3 regions of the Alkalihalophilus lindianensis genome follow, and region 1 is predicted to be linked to each of the others. Evidence: riboswitches for the same ligand, from Rfam matches in the RefSeq annotation. Region 1 holds a riboswitch; each other region holds the start of a gene.
What was found. Region 1 has a riboswitch for S-adenosylmethionine ahead of RYX56_RS09895 (transporter substrate-binding domain-containing protein). Riboswitches for the same ligand answer to the same signal wherever they lie in the genome.
Positions count from the first base shown of each region.

Region 2: it holds a riboswitch for S-adenosylmethionine, as region 1 does, so the genes downstream of both, RYX56_RS07290 (methionine ABC transporter ATP-binding protein) here and RYX56_RS09895 (transporter substrate-binding domain-containing protein) in region 1, are expected to answer to the same signal.
Region 3: it holds a riboswitch for S-adenosylmethionine, as region 1 does, so the genes downstream of both, RYX56_RS04915 (sugar ABC transporter substrate-binding protein) here and RYX56_RS09895 (transporter substrate-binding domain-containing protein) in region 1, are expected to answer to the same signal.

Region 1 covers NZ_JAWJBA010000002.1:659,463-664,962, forward strand. The annotation lists gene mmuM (homocysteine S-methyltransferase) at 1-776, opposite strand, end outside; gene RYX56_RS09885 (amino acid ABC transporter ATP-binding protein) at 823-1,560, opposite strand; gene RYX56_RS09890 (amino acid ABC transporter permease) at 1,557-2,279, opposite strand; gene RYX56_RS09895 (transporter substrate-binding domain-containing protein) at 2,301-3,116, opposite strand; SAM riboswitch class I at 3,444-3,547, opposite strand; gene RYX56_RS09900 (DUF1801 domain-containing protein) at 3,816-4,169, opposite strand; gene RYX56_RS09905 (DUF1761 domain-containing protein) at 4,214-4,591, opposite strand; gene rlmH (23S rRNA (pseudouridine(1915)-N(3))-methyltransferase RlmH) at 5,098-5,500, opposite strand, start outside.
Region 2 covers NZ_JAWJBA010000002.1:102,058-107,557, reverse strand. The annotation lists gene gcvH (glycine cleavage system protein GcvH) at 64-453, shown strand; gene RYX56_RS07300 (YusG family protein) at 562-798, shown strand; gene RYX56_RS07295 (MFS transporter) at 906-2,180, shown strand; SAM riboswitch class I at 2,249-2,361, shown strand; gene RYX56_RS07290 (methionine ABC transporter ATP-binding protein) at 2,538-3,563, shown strand; gene RYX56_RS07285 (methionine ABC transporter permease) at 3,556-4,224, shown strand; gene RYX56_RS07280 (MetQ/NlpA family ABC transporter substrate-binding protein) at 4,238-5,083, shown strand; gene RYX56_RS07275 (carboxymuconolactone decarboxylase family protein) at 5,186-5,500, shown strand, end outside.
Region 3 covers NZ_JAWJBA010000001.1:913,000-918,499, forward strand. The annotation lists gene RYX56_RS04905 (ABC transporter permease) at 1-492, opposite strand, end outside; gene RYX56_RS04910 (sugar ABC transporter ATP-binding protein) at 494-1,990, opposite strand; gene RYX56_RS04915 (sugar ABC transporter substrate-binding protein) at 2,003-3,109, opposite strand; SAM riboswitch class I at 3,192-3,340, opposite strand; SAM riboswitch class I at 3,513-3,626, shown strand; gene RYX56_RS04920 (2,3-diketo-5-methylthiopentyl-1-phosphate enolase) at 3,705-4,937, shown strand; gene RYX56_RS04925 (2-hydroxy-3-keto-5-methylthiopentenyl-1-phosphate phosphatase) at 4,934-5,500, shown strand, end outside.

The DNA.
Region 1 (5,500 bases):
TCTTCACCTGAATTAGGATAAACGACTATCGGTTTAGCAGTTCGACTTTTTATCTCTTTAATTAAAGACTCTATAAAGTGTGGTGATGAACAATTTACACCAATCGCAGCTACTTGCTCTTCTCCGTCTAACCACTCCGCACAACTTGAAATTTTTTCTCCATCACTTATGTGGTAGTCATCCTTTGCACTAAAACTGAACCAAGCATAAACCCCTGGAAATTCCTTTAGTACCCTTGTAATTGCTTTAGCTTCCACAAGACAAGGAATTGTTTCACACGCTAAAATATCTGCACCTGCTTCAACCAATACCCTTATCCTTTCTTTATGAAAGGTAACTAATTCATCTTCGTTTAAAAAATAATTACCCCGATATTCAGAGCCATCTGCAAGAAAAGCGCCATATGGACCTACAGAGGCTGCAACTAACGGCTTCGGCCTGTTAGACTTATCTTTTAACTCTGTCCAAAAATCGTCACGAGCCTCTACTGCAATTTGAACAGACTTTTTGATCAATCCAATTGCCTCTACCTCAGTCAACCCTCTTTCTTTATACCCTGCAATAGTCGCCTGGTAGCTAGCAGTAATAGCACAATCTGCACCTGCTTTAAAATAATCTAGATGAACCTTCTTTATTACTTCCGGATTTTCCATTAATATTTTTGCTGACCATAAACGATCATTCAAATTACATTCATACTTCTCAAGCTCTGTAGCCATTGCTCCGTCAATAATTATGATAGGAAAGTTATTCAGAATTTGTTCTATTGGATTCATTTCTTAACCTCCTTCCCACGTCTTAACTCATTTTAATATCTTTTAATTAGTTCCTAATTACTTTACCTAAAAATTTCTTCGTTCTTTCCACACTAGGATTGTTAAAAATTTGTTCAGCAGTTCCCTCTTCAATAATAGTACCGTCTTCCATAAAGATTACACGGTCAGAGATCTCACGTGCAAAATTAAGCTCATGTGTAACAATTAACATCGTATTTCCTTCATTTGCTACACCTTTTATAGTTGTCAAAACTTCATCAACTAACTCTGGATCAAGAGAGGAAGTCGGTTCGTCAAACAATAAAACTTCTGGATTGAGTGCAAGTGCCCGAGCAATACCAACCCTTTGTTGTTGACCGCCTGATAGCTGTGCTGGATAGTGACTTAACCTATTATTTAAGCCAACTCTTTCAAGAATGTCTATACTTATCTTTTTAGCTTCATCCTTATTAATTTGCTTAACACTTGTTAAACCAATCATCACGTTTTGTAACACTGTTAAATTTTTAAATAAATTATATTGTTGAAAGACCATTCCTGTCGAAGTTCTTAAAGAAAAAATATCAGTCTTACTTGCTGATTCAACATTTACTCTCTTATCACTAACCTCAACGATTCCACTAGTAGGCTGCTCCAAGAAATTAATGCATCGTAAAAGTGTTGATTTACCTGAGCCACTTGGTCCTAAAATAGAAACGACCTCCCCTCTATTAACGGTAAGGTTAATCCCCTTTAGCACATGCTGGCTATCATAGTACTTATGGATATTTTCCAACTTAATCATGAAGAAATCCCTCTTTCATATCTACGAGCTCGCCTTTCTATTATAACTAGCAATCTCTCAACTATAATACAAAGAATCCAGTAGATAATAGATACAGCAATATACACCTCAAAGAATGCTAACCCACGAGAACCAAGAATTTTGGCTTGTCCCATAATATCTATAACACCAATAATAAAAACAAGAGAAGTGTCCTTAATCGAACTAATAAACACATTTCCAATGTTAGGTATTGCTACTGCCAAAGCCTGTGGGAAAATAATTTTAAGCATCATTTGTGTAGGGCTCATACCTATAGATTTAGCAGCTTCAAATTGCCCCCGATCAACCGACTCAATAGCAGACCTAATTGTTTCAGACAAATAAGCACCCAAATTAATAGAAAATGCTAATAATGCATATACTTCAGGGGCTATTATATTAACATCTACGTATTGAAGCCACCCATATTCGATCTGTAAATAGTAAATAACCTTAGGTATTCCGTAGAATACAAGATAAATTTGAACTAATAGCGGAGTTCCTCTGATAAAAGATATATATAAAGAAGAAATTACCCTTAGTACTGGAACTCTATATATTTTTATAAGTGCTGTACCAATCCCAATAAATAAACCCAAAATTAATGAACCTACAGCTATCCCTACTGTAATAGGTAGCCGTGAGATAATAGCAGGAAAGCTTTCTATCAAATAATTAACATCTAGTAAATTCTCCATTTTATCTTTCCTTCTCCAAACTTATTCAGGGATATATTCTCCACCAGTCCATTTTTTTGACAGCTCGACTAACGTACCATCTTCCTTAAGTTGTTTCAGAATAGGATCAATTAGTGCCTTTAACTTCACGCCCTGCTCCTCATTCTTGAATACGATTCCCATGTTATCATTAACTAGAGACTGTCCCACAATTTCTACATCTAAATCATACTTTTCCAATACTGTATTGATCATAATAGGATCATTTACATAGGCATCTATGCGACCGTTTTGTACATCTTGCAAAATTTCAGAAGGGTTTCCACTTTCGCTATAACTTAAAACAATATCATTATCTACTTTTTTGTTATGTTCTTCTAGCAATAATGTATAAGAATCTCCTGCTAAAGCTCCAACATTCTTGCCTTCTAAATCCTCTAATGTTTGAATATCTTCTCTGCCTGCTTTCACAACAATAACCGTTTCTGCTGCAAAATATGATTCATCGGTAAATAAGTACTTTTCCTCACGTTCCGGTGTTTTCGCTACTTGATCTGCTATTGCCTGAATTTTATTTGACTCTAGTGCAAGAAACATACTATCCCAAGGGGTGGCAACGAACTCGAATGTATAACCATCCAATTTTTTGTCAATTTCTTTTACAACTTCAACATCATACCCTGTAAGTTCGTTGTTCTCATCTGCAAATGCAAAAGGAGGATAATCATTTTGTGTTCCTACTAAAATTACTTGATTGTCAGTTGCACTAGTTGCTTCCTTTGACGAACAACCATTTAATATTCCAATTACTCCTAATAGTAAAAACACGGATACAAGTAAGTAATATTTTCTTTTCATTTTTTAAAGCTCCTTTGTTTATATAGAGTGATAAATCAATTTAATGTTGAAAAAAGCAATACTATATTTATATTTTTCCTAAATGGATAGAAGCGAAGTCCCATGTTTTTTCAATAATCATTCTGATTCTTAAATACCAATCCTCTCTTTTTTTAACGCTGATTACAGTAATTTATTTATCTATATAGATTCTAGTTTATTTAGATCAAAGTAAAATTCCCCCCTACCAATCTGTGAAGATAGATATCCTATGCTTTACCTTCTGTCTCTTAATCTCCCTTTATATACAAAAAAGCCCCTTTCAATCGGAAAGAGGCTTTAATCTAACCCTTATCTCTCAGAATGAAACACTCTGCAGGAATTAGCACCTTTCATAAAATGATGGTTGCTGGACGTCATCGGGCCTGTCCCTTAGTCTCTCATGATAAGATATTTAATTTTTGACATATAAAGATATTATTTGACATTAAGTCTAATGTCAAATACATTTTTATACTATTCTAAATTTATACAAAATATTTTATGTAAAAATGGAAATTATATAATATGAGTTCATATATCTCATCAAAGCAAAAAACCTCATTTACTTATGATACGGTTCTTCGTAATGCATCTAAATGAGGTGTGTTTTTTAACACATATTGACTATAAGGCTATTGCTAGTGAACGTTTATACAAATAATACCGAAATTTTCATAGTTATTTATTAAGTTCTATCGCCTCTTGAATCATCGAAATAAACAAATCTGGCTTAATATCCTCTATTTTTTTCACCTGTATATGACGCATTTGTTTACCTGTCCCTTGAAGTACAGCTTCTTTATCAGTAAGGTCTGAACCTTGATAAAATCCTAAGTTAACATGTTTTTTTGCAGGCGCTAAATAACAAACCAGTCCATTTTGGTCATAGCTTGGTTTAGACCATTTGACTTCTTCGATGATTTCCGGAGAGGACTTAAAAATAAGCACTCTTAGATTGTTAGTTATATCTTGAATAGGCTCAGGAAGCGCTTCAATTAATTTCGTTACCTCTATATTTTCTCTTTGATCCATGATATCCTCCTAGTTTTTAAAATCGTTGGTTAAATTCACTTCCATTAAATAAAAAACATCATCAAAGTTCCAATGATTGTCAGAGCAATCACATGATATCCAACAGCAATAAAAAAGATGGATAAAGGTTTCTTACTATTTGTTCCTAACCCAAATATAAAATCTTTTGCATAAGCAAGCGCCACTATTATTCCAACTCCACCTCCTAATAGTGCTCCATCCATTAACGTTTGGGCCTGCGATAGTAGGAGTAAACCATACAACATCGTTGAGGTCAGAAATGTTACTAAAGTAAGCAACCCATATTTAGGTTGTTCCGGCTTAATTTTCAATAGATCTACCCAACGATTTCCTAATAGTGTATAGTAAATCATACCACTTACCATATACACTACAACTCCTGATATGATTGCTAAGATCATATAACTCCCTACCTTCTCTTTTCATTTTTTTTTACTGGTATACAAATTTTATGAATCATACGTTTATACATTTTGTTCTTCATCCTCTTCCATCATATAGACAAATTCAAATGGATAATCCCAGGTTGTCACAAACAACACGGGAAATTCATTATGGTAGTAATAAGCGTTTATTTCCGTGTTTGAAATAATTAATGTTTAAAGCCTCCATTTTTCCGATTTAGAAATTAGCTAATAAGTCGGTACCTACTAATATTACACCCCCCCATAAATAACTATATTTTCTTTAGGCGTTATGAAAGGGATATCTTAGAAATTGGACCATTTTTATATTGTACTTAACCTAATTATCCAATCAATCCAATGTATGGATTAAAAGAAAAATAAGAGAAATTCAAACTCAAAACATGCTTTGATACAGCAAATGTTAATTTAAGCCTACATAAAATCAAACAGCACCTTTCACATTAAGAAAAGTGCCATTTGAAATTTCCAAAAAACCTCATTTACTTATGGTACGGTTCTCCTCGATTAATCCGAAACGCTCGATACACTTGCTCTAATAACACGAGTCTCATCAGTTGATGGGGTAGCGTCATTTTTGAGAATGACAACGCATAGTTGCTGCGCTGCATGACGTCATCACTTAGTCCGAGTGAGCCTCCGATCACAAAGGCTATTTTGCTTTTTCCGTATGTAGCAAGTTGGTCAATCTCCTTCGCTAAATGCTCTGAGGTGAGTTGTTTACCTTTGATTTCAAGTGTGATAACATGCGTATCTGGTCCGATTTTTGCTAGGATTCGTTCTCCTTCTTTCTGCTTTACAATTTCCATATCGGCCTCACTTAAATTCTCTGGCGCTTTTTCATCAGCTACTTCGATTAAATCAATCTTTGCGTAAGCACCTAGT
Region 2 (5,500 bases), 560 kb from region 1:
GTTTGGATGGCAAAAAAGGTATAATGAAGTGAGTATGTACCAAATTGATGGAGGGATTACCAAATGAGTGCAAATTTACCAAAGGAATTAAAGTATTCAGAAGAACATGAGTGGGTAAAAGTAGAAGGTGAGAAAGTTCGCATCGGTATTACCGACTTTGCTCAATCAGAATTAGGGGACATCGTTTTCGTTGAGCTTCCTGAAGTTGGAGATGACATCGAAGCAGACGAGCCTTTTGGTAGCGTTGAGTCAGTTAAAACTGTATCAGAACTTTATGCGCCAATCAGCGGTAAAGTGGTTGAAATAAACGAAGAGCTTGATGATTCTCCAGAGTTTGTAAACGAATCACCTTATGAAAAAGCGTGGATGATTGTTGTCGAGCCTTCTGACTCATCAGAAGTGGACAAGCTTATGACCGATTCACAATATGCTGAAATGATTAGCGAAGATTAATCAATGTTGAGAAGGGGGACTTTACCTCCTTCTCTTTTATTTGCCTCGGCTAGGAACGTTGGATTAGCAAATACTATACCTACATCCTACAAGATGGAGGAGATTCGTTTGGACTTAGTCAAAGTAGATGTAACAAGCAAAGTGAAGGGTAAGTATGAGAATGGCCATATGAACCTTTATGTAGATGATGCCCACGTAGGACAAGTAACTGAAACGGCATCTGGCCTCCAGCATTTAATGAGTGCAGGGTATGTTTTTGAAGAAGATAAAGTATATCGTTATGAAAATGCCAATCCGAATCAAGTCACTTCGTATGTAGATAGCTGCGAAGAGGGCTGGTGCTGAAAGTTATTATTACCTTTCGTCTGAAAACTTTGACGAAAGGCTTTTTATTTATATGGAAATGATTTATTATATTTAGGGTACCGAAATAATAACAAGGTGTTGGTCACATGGCTCAGCTCATTCAGGATTGGACGGGGCAACTGAAATCGTATAATCGAAATGTGCGTTTATTTTTAATAGCATCTATCCTTGCCAACATCGGCATGGGTATTTTTATGGTCATTTATAATTATTATATTCGTGAATTAGGATATGTAGATCAAGTGAACGGCAGAATCATAGCGATGCAGGCGATGGCAAGTGCGATTGCACTTTTACCAGCTGGTTTACTGAGTGACAAAGTAGGCAGGAAGAAAATGATCTTTGTTGGGGCTATTTTTGCAGCATGTAGCCTTCTTTTACGTGGTGTGCTGGTAGCTGAGACGATGTTACTTGCGACAGCTTTTATGACGGGATTGTTTATGGCCTTTATTCAAGTATCCTCTATCCCTTTGCTTGCTGAGAATTCCTCGGAAAAAGAGCGAGTGCATCTATTTAGCTTTAACTTTGCGCTTATTATGGTTGCTAATGTCATTGGGAATACACTTGGTGGGACGCTATCCGACCTCTTTCATACTGTATTTGGATTAACAATGTTGACGAGTGTGCGAATCACCTTGCTGTTTGGAGCTTGCTTATTTTTCCTCGCCTTAATCCCAATTATAAAGATTCGCGAGGAACAAAAGGTGCGCAAACAGAAAACAGGGGCTAGCTCTCTTGGTAAATTGTTTACGACCCATCGCTCAAGTCTAAAGGTTATTGGACTTTTCGCCGTAGCCAATTTATTAATTGGTTTTGGGTCTGGTCTAGTCATTCCTTATTTGAACTTATATTTTACAGATCGATTTGACGTAAGTTATTCAGTGGTGGGCATTATCTTATCTTTAGGTCAAGCGATGACGGCGATCGCTTTAATGATCGGCCCAACCGTAGTACGAAAAGTAGGTGAAGTGAAAGCTGTAGTGATTCTGCAGCTCTCATCCCTTCCGTTTCTCCTCCTGACGGCTTATACAGAAGTGCTCTGGCTCGCTGTGATCGGATTTTTATTTAGGCAAGCGTTAATGAATGCGGGGAATCCGATTCAAATGGCTTTAATGATGAGAAAAGTCGATGATTCCATGAAAGGTCTTGCGAATTCAGTAGGGCAAATGGTCTTTCAATTAGGGTGGGCTGTTATGGGACCGGTGTCGACCACGCTTGTTATGATCTATGGTTCTTACTATGGTTATGCCTACGTGTTTACGATTACGGCTAGTCTTTATCTGATTGGTTCGATCTATTTCTTCCTTGTATTTAGAGAGAAAAAAGCAACGGAAAAATCTTCATCTCATCTTTCAGCATAAAATCGTTGACAGCAAAAAATCCGCCATGCTATGATGCACTCATGCAAAAGCAAACAACAACTTTATATCTCTTATCCAGAGAGGTGGAGGGACTGGCCCGATGAAACCCAGCAACCACTAAATCAACGCTTGATTTAGAAGGTGCTAATTCCTGCAAAGCATAAGCTTTGATAGATGAGACAGAGGATATCTAACATACACCTTTCTGTTCATCTTAAAACAGAAGGGTTTTTTTATGGTTATTTTTTGAACGACAACAGGGCAAATTGTCACTGAATAGATGAGCATCAACGTCTTTCAATTCTACTAATTGAGGTGAGTAGAATTGAAAGGATAGAAGGAAAGTAGGGATTAAATATGATTTCGTTACAATCGATTCGTAAACGATTCGAAACGAAAAATGGCCCGGTTCACGCAGTTGACGGTGTGGATTTAACGATTGCTGAAGGTGAGATTTTTGGGGTCATTGGATATAGTGGTGCAGGTAAAAGTACGTTGATTCGTATGTTAAATATGTTAGAAAGACCGACCGAGGGAGACGTTACTGTAGCCGGTAAAAAGCTATCGGCTCTATCAACAAAGGAGCTAAGACGAGCACGTCAGGAGATCGGCATGATATTCCAACACTTTAACTTACTTTGGTCTCGTACTGTTCGCGATAATATTGCTTTTCCTTTGGAGATAGCAGGAGTAGCAAAGCGTGAACGTGAAAAGCGTGTCAATGAATTAATCGAACTAGTCGGTTTAAAAGGACGCGGAGATAGCTATCCATCGCAATTAAGTGGTGGTCAAAAGCAGCGTGTTGGGATTGCAAGAGCTCTTGCAAACAATCCGAAAGTTTTACTTTGTGATGAAGCAACATCAGCTCTTGATCCAAAGACAACTGATTCGATTTTGGACTTGCTTGTAGATATTAATGAGAAGTTAGGATTAACGATCGTTCTCATCACGCATGAAATGCATGTCATCCGCAAAATTTGTCATCAAGTTGCTGTAATGGAGGCTGGAAAAGTCGTTGAGCAAGGTCCAGTGCTTGATGTTTTCCGTAAGCCAAAAGAAGAAATGACAAAAGAGTTTGTGAAACAGATTACGGAACCTGAGGAAACGACGGATGCGATTAAGCAAATGTTGGCTGATCACCCAGAAGGACACATTGTGCAATTAACATTTGTTGGGGAAGAAGCAGAGAGTCCATTGATTACTCAGCTTATCCGTACGTTCGATGTTGAAGTTAATATTGTTCAAGGAAAAATTACCAAGATTCATGAAGGGTCATATGGAACATTATTTGTTGCCTTAAATGGCCAAAAAGAAGAAGTGGAACGTGCCATTGCCTTTATCCAAAGCAAGAAAGTGGAAGTGGAGGTGATCACGTATGCTTGATCAATTTCTAGCTGATGTAAAAGGGGATCGACTGTGGGATGCTACACTTGAGACCATTTACATGACATCCATCTCTGTATTAGCGACATTTATTATAGGGATTATCCTAGGACTGGTTTTATATTTAACAAGCAAAGGTAACCTTTGGGAAAATTCAGTGGTCAATGGGATTACCGGTTTTATTGTAAATATTTTCAGATCGATTCCATTTATTATTCTGATCGTCTTACTCATTCCATTTACACGAGCATTAACGGGTTCGATGCTAGGGGCAAATGCAGCCCTACCAGCTTTGATTATTGGAGCTGCACCGTTTTATGCACGTATGGTCGAGATTGCCCTTCGTGAAATTGATAAAGGAGTTATTGAAGCTTCTCAATCAATGGGGGCAAGCAATTGGACAATCATTCGCAAAGTATTAATTCCAGAATCCTTACCAGCCCTTATTTCTGGTATTACAGTTACAGCGATTGCTTTAGTCAGTTACACAGCGATGGCGGGTGTCATTGGAGCGGGTGGTCTTGGTCACTTCGCTTACTTAGAAGGATTCCAACGAAACAATAGTCAAATTACTTTAGTAGCAACGATCGCTATTCTGTTGGTAGTATTTGTTATTCAATGGATAGGTGATTATTTTACAAATAAAACAGATAAAAGGTAGGGGGAAAAGAAAGATGAAAAAGTTTTTAAGCGTAGTAGCAGCTGCAGCATTATCGGTATCACTTGTAGCATGTGGTGGTGCTGAGGAAGAAACAACTGAAGGAGATGCAGGAGAAGGTGAATCATCAACATTAGTAGTGGGGGCTTCTGCTGTACCACATGCAGAAATCTTAGAAGCGGCACAACCATTGCTTGCTGAAGAAGGAATTGACCTTCAAGTACAAGTATTCCAAGATTATATTTTACCAAACCAAACATTGCGTGATGGAGATATCGATGTGAACTACTTCCAAACGCCTGGTTACCTAGATATGCAAATTGAAGAAAATGATTATGATTTCGTTAGCGCGGGTGCTATTCACGCTGAACCAATTGGTGTGTATTCACAAGAGTACGCAAGCTTAGATGAGCTTCCTGAAGGTGCAACCATCATTATGAGTGATTCAATTAGTGATCACGGTCGTATCCTTCCGATTTTTGAGCGTGCTGGCTTAATTGAGTTAGACGTTGAAGAAGGTCAATTAGCAACAATTGAAGATATTTCATCAAACCCTAAAAATCTTCAATTTGGATCAACTCAAGTTGAAGCGCGTATGCTTGCTCCTTCATTTGAAAGTGGCGAAGGTGATGCAGTGGTGATTAACACGAACTATGCACTTGAAGGCGGAGTAGATGTTGAGCAATATGGAATTGCTTTTGAAGACGAAGAAGTTCTTCAGCCAAACTTAATCGTTGTTCGTGCTGAAGATCAAGAGCGTCCTGAAGTACTGAAGCTTGTTGAAGTTCTACAATCGCAAGAAATTCAAGACTTCATTAATGAAGAGTATGATGGTGCTGTTATTCCATTAACTGAAGAATAGAACAGTAAAGAGTGCCCTTAGTGGTGCTCTTTTTTTGTATAAATGAACGCATTGATTCGAATACTACCATTGAAATGGAATCAACTTAAGGAGGGATTGTAGATGGATCAGCAGCAACAACAATCAAGTGCCATTCAAATGGCGCTACATGAGTATAAAGAAGGCTTAGGGCACTTCACTGAAAAAATGCCTGACATTGCAAAGAAATACAATGCGTTCACTGAGGCCTGTTTTGCCAAAGGAAAGCTTTCGCAAAAAGAAAAGCAAATGATTGCGTTAGGTATTAGTGTGTTTGCTCAAGATGAATATTGCATTATTTATCATACAAAAGGCTGTCTGGATCAAGGGTGCACAGAAGATGAGATCTTAGAAGCACTAGGTGTGACCGCGGCTTTTGGTGGTGGAGCTGCCATGAGT
Region 3 (5,500 bases), on a different contig from region 1:
ATAGCTTCCATCTGCCATAATCATATTCTGTGAGACTGTAGCACCTCTGGTATATGTAAGAGCAACCCCTTGAATAATAAACATCGTAGCAAGAGTCATTAATAGGTCTGGTATTTTCACTTTTACAATCATAAAGGCATTAAACGCCCCTACAAGAAGAGCTGCAGATACAGCTATTCCAATGGCAATCAAAGTGGGCTGTGAATACCAAACAAACATTGAGATGACCACGGCATTTGCAAGAGATGCGACTGAGCCTACCGATAAATCAAAGCCACCAACAGAAAGAGAGATGGTAATACCAATAGCAATAATCGTTACAATCGAGATCGATCTTAAAATGGTAATAATATTGCTTGTCTGCAAGAATGCTGGATTAGCTGCTGCGAACACGATAATGAGTAAAAAAATTAAGAGAATCGTTCCATATTTATATAAAAAATCAAAAATATTAAAAGATGGTTTCGGACGGACGGTGTTGAGTTGCGCCAAGTTAATCTCCTCCAGTAGAGAGGTATAAAAGTTCCTCTTCATTCGTCGTTGTTGTTGCTAATTCTTTCGAAATTTGCCCGTCATAAATCACATAAATCCGATCCGTAATCCCGATGACTTCGGAAAGTTCACAAGAGGCGTAAATCACTGATTTCCCTCTTTCAGCTAGACCGGCAATTAAATTGAAAATATCTTTCTTTGCCCCCACATCTATCCCTTTGGTTGGTTCATCAAAAATATAAAGATCTGCATCTGAAATAAGCCACTTACCGATCGCTATTTTCTGTTGATTTCCACCGGATAGATTTTTAACCAATGTTTCCGTGCTCGGTGTTTTCACTCCCAATACGTTAATCATTTCCTCCGCCTTGGCTCTCTCTTTTTTAAAATCCAAAAAGCTAAAGATTTTTAGGAAGTGGTTCATACTTGAAGCGGAAAGATTGGTTACAACCGTCTCTTCTACTAATACACCTTCTTTTCTTCTCTCTTCAGGAACAAAAGCGATCCCACTTTCCACCGCATCAGTTGGATTAGAAAGAGTGAGAGATTTTCCCTTCAACATCATTTCTCCTGTTTTCTTTGGTGTCGCACCAAACAATAGCTTACACAGTTCCGTTTTGCCTGCTCCTACTAACCCTGCAACACCGATGATTTCACCTTCACGTACATCGAGCGTTACAGCTTTCACTTTCCCTCCATCTGAGAGCCCTTTAGTGCGAAACATCACTTCACCAAATTGTGCTTGTCTCTCTGGAAACTGTTCTTCTAATTTTTCTCCGAGCATATGCTCTACTACCTTTTTAGTAGACGTATCAGCAATCGCTTCCTTTATCACATAGGCACCGTTACGCATCACTGTAATAGAATCACAGATTTCAAAAAGCTCAGGTAAGCGGTGTGAGATAAAAATCACACCGACATCCTTCTGCTTAAGTTCCCTAACGATTCGAAAAAGCTCTCTTGTTTCCGATAAACTTAACGGTGCCGTCGGTTCGTCTAAAATTAGAAATTTACAATCAGTGGTGACTGCTCTCGCTATAAGTACCATTTGTTTTTCGGCGAGAGTTAATTCACTCACGAGAGTTTTGGATGATAAATGTACCTGAAGCGACCTTAATACTTCTGTCGCTTTGCTATGAACGTTTTTCCAATTCATAAAAAACGATTTCTCTTTATTGGCCGCCAGATCATTCAGTACAATATTCTCTCCAACCGTTAAGTTGGGCACAAGAGCTGTATCTACTTCTTGATAGACAATCTGTATTCCTAACTTTTGTGCATCTCTAGGTGAGCGGATAGTCACTTCTTTTCCGTCTAGATAGACTTGACCCGAGTGATGAGTATAGACACCTGATAGCACTTTCATAAGTGTGGACTTTCCAGCTCCATTGGCACCTATTAGAGCATGAGCTGTTCCAGTCTCCGCTTCAAAATAGGCATCATTAAGAGCTTTCACACCTGGAAATTCAATTGAAATATTATTCATTTGTAGATTCATACAATCACCTGTTTATTCATGATGGTTCTTTAACGTTTTAATCCAGTCCTCTTCAAACTCATCAGATTGACCCCAACCTGAAACAAGCTCTCCAAGACTAACCATGTTTACATCTCCTTGACCTTGAACTAAGTCATCTCTTGAGATCAGTGTTGCTTCTAAGTCATAAAATTGTGGTGTTTCTTCTCCTGCTAATTTTTTCGCTAAAATACGAAGGTTAATAGCCCCAATCAGCTTAGGATCAACAGCAGCTGTGTATTCCCACGCACTGTTTTCCTGCTGCATGACTTGCAAATCAGCGTTCGAAACATCAATTCCATATATTTTTATTTCATGACGACCTGCTTCTTCAATTGCACGAGCAGCGCCAATCGCAAAGGCATCCCACGTTGCAAAGATTGCATCAATTTCACCTTCTGGGTATTTGTTTAACATAGCTGATACCGCATTTTGAGTTTGAGTTGATGTGTCCTCTGCAGCCACTCCAAATCTCTCAAGCTCATTTAAGCCAGGGTTTTCATTTAACACATTTTGATAAACATTGTTTCTTCTAACCATAGGAGGAAATCCGTCCACCCATAAATATAAGATATTCGCTCCCCCGTTAAAGTCTTCTACTAGTTGTTCAAGAGCAAGAGAAGCTAATTCTTCATCATCTTGAGAAGTTAACGTTACACCTTCAATGTTTTCTAAATCCTCGTTCGAATCAAAAGTTACAACCTCGATTCCTTGATCAACCGCGCGCTGTACCGCATCAACAGTAGCAGCATCATCCCCATGAGAGAGAACAAGCCCATCATAATCATCATCTATTGCTTGTGAAATGGCATCATGGTACCTAGCTGTATCCCCATTTGCAGTGAAAATATCGACATTAAAGCCGATAGATTCTCCTTCTTCTTTTACACCTGCTAAGAATTGTGCAGTATGATCATCCCCGCCAATTTTTCGGATTACTTTCACCTTGGACCCTTCACCAGTAGCAAATCGTTCAGGAACGCCTTCAAGATTGACATCTTCTTGTGCACGGCTCGCTTCCTCGCCACTTCCGCAACCTACTAACAAGATTGCCGAAGCAATTGTCACTCCCCATGCTTTAACCCAATTTACTCTTTTCACCTTTCATCTCTCCCCTTTTTCTCTTTATCAAATAGAAAAGCCACTTTCTGTTTAAGAAAGAGGCCGAATGAATGAATCCGTCCTCTTATCTTTCAGGCCGGTGACTTGCACCGTCTGTTGGATGTAGCACCGTGCCTTAAAACCTTAAAGGTTTTCACCGAATAGATAGGGTGAGTAGGTCGGTTGCCGGGCTTCATAGGGCCAATTCCCTCAGCCAGCTCTCGATAAGAGTTGCTATGTAGTTGATCTCAAGTTTTTCCAAATTTGAGAGGTTGAGTGTAATGATACGAGCGATCGATTCTTTTGTCAATAGATTCTAACAATTAATTTTTTCAATTGACAGACTTCTCGACAACTGTCATAATTCATTACAACGTTTTCGATAATTTCATACAACCATAAACTCTTATTATGAGCAGGTGGAGGGACGAGCCCTATGAAACCCGGCAACCTGTTTCAACACATTCGTGTTGATTCAAGGTGCTAATTCTCACAGCGTAAGCTTGAAAGATAAGAGGACATTCTATGATCCATTCAGTCCTCTTTCAATGTTGAAGAGGACTTTTTATTTGATGAGAGGAGGACTCAACTTACTATGAGTCACATTACAGCAACCTATCTTGTTCACGACCGTAAAGGAGATCTCCACAAAAAAGCTGAATCGATTGCACTCGGCTTAACGATTGGTTCTTGGACGCATCTTCCTGCGCTTGAAAAAAAACAACTAGAAAAACATAAAGGGGAAGTTGTAGACGTTCAGGCTCTACCTGAAAACGAGGATACAAATCGTTACTTCAAAGAGGGACGTAGTGCAGGATTAATTAAGATCGCCTACCCTTCAGCCAATTTCAGTCCAGACCTGCCAGCCATTTTAACGACCCTTTTCGGAAAGTTATCTTTAGATGGTGAAGTAAAGCTTGTGGATATTCAACTTGACCCTCAATTAGAATCTAAATTCCCTGGCCCGCAATACGGAATAGAAGGGATTCGCAATCTTCTAGATGTACATGATCGTCCTTTGTTAATGAGTATATTTAAAGGCATGATCGGTAAAGACCTTTCAGAATTTGAAAAGCAATTAACAGAACAAGTTACAGGTGGAATTGATCTTGTAAAAGATGACGAGATTTTATTTGATAACGAATTAACTCCGTTTGAAAAACGAATTCAAGTAGGAGCTTCTGTACTAAATGATGCGTATGAGCGTACTGGAGAAAGAAAACTATATGCGGTCAATTTAACTGGACGAACGTCCGAATTGAGAGCAAAAGCGAAACAGGCTGCTGAGCTTGGCGCTAGTGCCTTGTTGTTTAATGTATTTGCATATGGCCTAGATGTCTTGCAGGAGTTGGCCGAAGATCCTGATATCCCACTACCGATCATGGCACACCCTGCTGTTTCCGGTGCTCTTACCCAATCACCTTTTTACGGATTTTCGAATAAAGTGCTTCTTGGAAAGCTACTGCGCTTAGCGGGAGCAGATCTAGTTTTGTTTCCATCACCATATGGAAGTGTTGCGCTTGACCAAAAAGAAACAGCTGATATTGCGGATGCTCTAACGTCAGAAGGCCCTCTCAAAAAAGCATTTCCTGTTCCTTCAGCCGGTATCCACCCTGGCCTTACCCCCCTTCTCATTAATGATTTCGGCGTGGACTCGATCATTAATGCAGGGGGCGGTATACACGGCCATCCTAATGGTGCCCGTGCAGGAGCTCAAGCGTTTAGGCAAGCGATTGATGGTGTATTAGCTGGTCGCACATTAACAGAAACCGCTCAGCGTTCTCCAGAACTTTCCCAAGCACTAGAGTTATGGGGACAGCCTACATGAGCCAATTAGATAAACGTAAGCTCATTATTTTTTGTGATTTTGACGGTACGATTACGACAAAAGACAATATCATTGCGATTATGAAGCAATTTGCTCCAGATGGATGGGAAGATATAAAAGATGATATCTTAGCAGAACGCATCTCCATTCGAGAAGGGGTCGGCAGGCTGTTTTCTCTCATACCAGTAGAGAGAAAACAAGAAATTATTGATTTCGTGTTAAAACAAGCAGAGATAAGAGAGGGTTTTGAACCCTTTTTAACCTATCTTAAAGAAAATGATATTACCTTTAAGGTCGTTAGCGGTGGAATTGATTTTTTTGTACAACCTGTACTAGAGCCATATGATGTTCTAGAGGATTTATATTGTAATGGAAGTGATTTTAATCAAGACACCATTACAATTACATGGCCACATCATTGCGATTCATTTTGCACAAATGATTGTGGCTGCTGCAAGCCATCCATTTTACGTCAATATCCTAATGAAGAGTATTACAAAATTGTGATAGGTGATTCGATTACTGATTTACAAGCTGCTAAGCAAGCAGATGAAGTGTTTGCG